2 regions of the Aureimonas sp. SA4125 genome follow, and region 2 is predicted to be linked to the other one. Evidence: riboswitches for the same ligand, from Rfam matches in the RefSeq annotation. Region 2 holds a riboswitch; the other holds the start of a gene.
The links. Region 2 has a riboswitch for thiamine pyrophosphate ahead of thiB (thiamine ABC transporter substrate binding subunit). Riboswitches for the same ligand answer to the same signal wherever they lie in the genome.
Positions count from the first base shown of each region.

Region 1: it holds a riboswitch for thiamine pyrophosphate, as region 2 does, so the genes downstream of both, thiC (phosphomethylpyrimidine synthase ThiC) here and thiB (thiamine ABC transporter substrate binding subunit) in region 2, are expected to answer to the same signal.

Region 1 is NZ_AP025032.1:3,000,051-3,002,439, reverse strand. It holds gene Sa4125_RS14120 (diguanylate cyclase) at 37-1,092, opposite strand; TPP riboswitch at 1,368-1,483, shown strand; gene thiC (phosphomethylpyrimidine synthase ThiC) at 1,569-2,389, shown strand, end outside.
Region 2 is NZ_AP025032.1:3,955,917-3,958,305, reverse strand. It holds gene thiP (thiamine/thiamine pyrophosphate ABC transporter permease) at 1-201, opposite strand, end outside; gene thiB (thiamine ABC transporter substrate binding subunit) at 215-1,189, opposite strand; TPP riboswitch at 1,303-1,405, opposite strand; gene Sa4125_RS18780 (thiamine diphosphokinase) at 1,487-2,128, shown strand; tRNA gene Sa4125_RS18775 (tRNA-Arg) at 2,319-2,389, shown strand, end outside.

The DNA.
Region 1 (2,389 bases), 960 kb from region 2:
GGACCGGGCGATCCCGCTCGCTCCGCGCGTCTCGGCTCAACGGGCTTGCCGGAAAAACCGAAATGTGTTCCGCCCGGCCGCCTTGGCTGCGTAGAGGGCGCTATCGGCGTTGCGAAACAGTTCGGACGGCTGACACCCGCGGACGTAGGCGATGCCGACAGAGGCGCTCATCGCGACCGTCGCATCGGCGGTTTTGACCGGCTGGCTCAGCGCGTGGACGATGCGTGCAGCGTAGCCGGCGACCACCAGATCGCTCAGATCGGGCCCAATCAGCACGGCGAATTCGTCGCCGCCGATCCGTGCGACGAGTTCGGCGCCGTTGCATTCTTTGGCAAGGCGCGCCGCCATTTCAATCAGGCACGCGTCTCCCAGCGCATGGCCGAACGTGTCGTTGACCTGCTTGAACCCGTCGAGATCGACGAGAAGCAGCGCGCCGAGGGCGGCCGCCGGGTCGCTCTGGCTCGCGGAGAGCCGATCCTGGAAGCGGTGACGGTTCGCCAGTCCCGTCATGCAATCGAACTCTGCCATAAACCGCGTCCGGTCGGCGCGGATCTTCTCCTCGGTGATATCCTGCTTCATTCCGAAGATGCGGCCGTCGTCGCCTCGATCGGATTCGACGGTCGCCGTCAGCCGGATCCAGCGGTGCCGCCCCTTCGGTGTGATGATCTCGGCATCCAGCGAAAAGCCGGAACGCTGCGCGATCGCCTGACTCCGCAGAGCGTTGAGCGCCTCCTTGGAGGCCGGGCTGTAGTACTCGACCGTTTTCGCACGATCGAGGCTCGATCCCTGGGGAATGTCGAAGAGATCGTAGACCATATCCGACCATGTCAGCACGTTGTCTGCCAGCCGGCATTCCCAGAACCCGATCCGGGCGGCGGCAGACGCGCGCTCGAAGCTCCGGCGCCCCTCGGCAAGCGCGTCGGCCTGCTGGCGCAGAATCGCCTCCTGTTCGCGGACCAACGTCTCCAGACGACCGACGACGCCCAGCGGGCTCTCGTGCAACGGGCAGAACTCGCCCTCCAGGGGCGCGCGCGATGGCGAGGCCAGGGGATCCAGCAGCGGACAGGACGCCCGCGAGTCGATGCTTCCCAAGCCCCCTTTCCCGCCTGACGGAACGAGGACGACGGAAGCGAAGGACGATGTGCCTGCCATTGCGAACTACCAGACCGTTCAGGTTCAAGGCCGACGGTAACGCCAGCATATGAAGACATTCTGTAGGGGCCTAACGTGCTGTTCACAAGCCCTTGAAACTACCGGGTATTTCCTGGCGTAAGGCGAGCCGGCGAAGCCGGCCCGCAGGGCCGCCACCTTATGAATGCCTGACTGGAAGCCTTGCTTGACAGAATGGTGCAGCTCGCTAGGCTCGCATCCGTACCAAGGGGAGTTCCGGCAGGGAACTGAGAGGCCAACGGCTAAAAGCGCGTGGCGACCCTACGAACCTGATCCAGTTCATACTGGCGTAGGGATGGGGAGAGTCGCTGGCGGCCGAAGGCCATGTCCATCCGCGACTCGTTCGATCACCGAAAGCAGAGCTGGGTCTCCAACGCGTCGTCGAAGGAGAATCCCTCATGAATGCCCTGATACCACCTGCCGTCGCCGTCACGTCCGGCCCCCTGCCGGCCTCCACCAAAGTCCATCGAGCCGGGACCATCCACCCGGAGATCCGCGTGCCGATGCGGGAAATCGCGGTCCACCCCACGGCCGGCGAGCCGCCGGTCACGGTCTATGATTCCTCCGGCCCTTTCACCGATCCCGCCTACGCCGTCGACATCGCCCGGGGACTGCCACGGCTGCGGCATGGCTGGCTCGGCTCAGACGTCGAGACCTATGACGGCCGCCCCCTGCGGCCCGAGGACAATGGCAACCTGCCGCAGGACAAGGTGACACCGGCCTTTCCCGTCCAGCACCGCCCGCGCCGCGCCGTCGGGGGCAAGGCGGTGACGCAGCTCGCCTACGCCCGTGCCGGCATCGTCACGCCGGAAATGGAGTTCGTGGCGATCCGAGAGAATCTCGGCCGCGAGCGCGCTGCCGCTGCCCTGAAACGCGACGGCGAGCCGTATTCGGCGGTGACGCCCGACTTCATCACTGCGGAATGGGTGCGCGACGAAATCGCCTCGGGCCGGGCGATCATCCCCGCCAACATCAACCATCCCGAACTCGAGCCGATGGCGATCGGGCGCAATTTCCTGGTCAAGATCAACGCCAATATTGGCAATTCCGCCGTGACGTCGTCGATGGCCGAGGAGGTGGAGAAGATGGTCTGGGCCATCCGCTGGGGCGCCGACACCGTCATGGACCTTTCCACCGGCCGCAACATCCACAACATCCGCGACTGGATCATCCGCAACGCGCCGGTGCCGATCGGCACGGTGCCGCTCTACCAAGCGCT
Region 2 (2,389 bases):
GAACAGTGTCGACAGCCCCGCCTGCAGCAGCGTGAAGCGCACGACGCCGGCGATATAGGGATCGCCGAGGACCGCACCGACATCGATCGTGGCCGCCTGCGTCACAAGCGCGGCGAAGGCGCCGATGACGAACAGCCCAAGGAGGAGCAGACCGGCGGCCCCCGCCAGGGCCTGCCAGCGTCGGTCGGTGTTGGCGATCACCGGCGCGTCCGGTTCAGCGACCCAGAGCCTGCAGCCATTCGTCGGTCCACGCCTTGCGGTTCTCCGCCACCGTCGCGGCATCGATCGCGAGCGGCTTTGCCGGCTGCACCAGCCGGGAAAATACCTCCGGCAGCGGGGTCGCGGGCGCAACGGCGGGGAGCGACCAGTTGGTGGTCGGGATGATGTCCTGAAAATCCGGGGTCAGGATGAAGGCGAGAAAGGCCTTGGCGAGTTCGGGATTCTGCGCACCCGCCAGCTGCCCGGCGAGTTCGACCTGCAGGTAGTGGCCCTCCGAAAAGCTCGCCGCCTGGTACCGCTCCACCTTTTCCTCGATCATGTGGTAGGCCGGCGAGGTGGTGTAGCTGAGGACGATGGGCGTCTCGCCCGAGGTGAACAGGCCGTAGGCCTCGCTCCAGCCGGGCGTCACCGTCAGGATGCGCTTCGACAGCGTCTTCCATTTCTCCGCCGCCTGGTCGCCGTAGACCGCCTTCATCCACAGGAGAAAGCCGAGGCCGGGCGTCGACGTCCGGGCATCCTCGATGACGATCTTCTGTTCCGGATCGCCGTTCACGAGGTCGTCGAGGCTTTTCGGCGGGTTCTTCACCGTCTCGGTGTCGTAGACGAAGGCGAGGTAGCTGTAGTCGAAGGGCACGAAGGTGTCGTCGGCGAAGCCGCCGGGGATCGCCAGCGTCGAAAGATCGACCCCGCTGGGTGCAAACAGGCCCGTCGCCTTCATTTCCGGGACCATCTCGGCCGTCATGCCGAGCGCGACATCCGCCTTCGTGCCGGCGCCTTCGAGCTTCAACCGGTTGAGGATCTCGACGCCGTCGCCGAGCCCGACCCATTGCAGGTCGCAGCCACAACTTGCTTCGAAGGCCGCCTCGACCTTCGGACCCGGGCCCCATTCGGCGATGAAGCTCTCATAGGTGTAGACGGTCAAAACGGGCTTGGCATCGTCGGCGAGGGCCGGCGACGCGGCAAGCGGCATGGCGAAGAGCGACGCCGCGGCGAGGGCGGCAGGAAGAGAGACGAGGCGCAACGGCGTGTCCTTTGGACGGGGCCTTCGCAGCAAGGGGAAACGGTGCCGCGGCAGCGCAATCGTCGCCGGGACGCCCTCAATCCCTCCGCCGGTACGAGCCGGATCAGGTTCGGCGGGTTGGCGGTGAACGCCTCTCAGCCCCGAAGGGCACCCCGTGTGAGCCGGGTCAGGCTAGTTCAGCCCTGCCGGCGACGCAAGTCGGACCCCGGCATTGCCGCGCTGCGCGAGGACGGCTAGGAGCCGGGAATGAGCTGCTTCACCATTTTCCTCGCCGGCGCGATCCGGCCGACGCCGGCGCTGCGCCAGGCCATCGCCGGCACCCGCATCATCGCCGCCGATGGCGGCATGGCGCATGCCGAGGCGCTGGGCGTCGTTCCGGAACTCTGGGTCGGCGATTTCGATTCCGCCGCTCCTTCCCTCGCGGCGCGCTTTTCCGTCGTGCCGCGCGAAACCTTCGCGCGCGACAAGGACCGCACCGACGGGGAACTGGCGATCGATGCCGCCATCGCGCGCGGCGCCGAGGAGATCCTCCTCGTCGGTGCCTTCGGCGGCCCGCGCACCGACCATGCCTTCATGCATCTGATCCTCGCTTTGCGCTACGCTTCGCGCGGCATCGCCGTCGCGCTGTTCGACGGCAACGAGCATGCCGTTCCGCTGAAGCTCGGCCCTCAGCGTATCGACATGCTCCCCGGCACGGATTTCTCGCTCCTGAAGTTCAGCGATCTCTCCGGCCTCTCGATCTCAGGCGCAAAATGGCCGCTCGACGACGTCGCGGTTCCCTTCTCGTCGATCCTCACCCAGTCGAACCAGGCCCTCGGTCCGGTCGAGATCACCCTTGGCGCCGGCACCGCCGTCCTCCTTTTCCAGGCCGGCCCCGCCGCGCCCTGAAGCAGGCAGTCTTTGCCGAGGGCTTGGCCCGGTCCGACCTTTTGCCTAGAGTGTACGGGTTCGCCGTCGTCCGGCAGGATGGAGCAGATTCCCATGCACCGCTCTTGAAACGAACGGCCGAAACGGACCATAAGCAGACGGCCGAAGCGGTGCGGCCGAGGACCAAACAGTCACCGAACGCAGACGGTCAGTCCCGGTAGCTCAGCCGGATAGAGCACAGGTTTCCTAAACCTGGGGTCAGGGGTTCGAATCCCTTCCGGG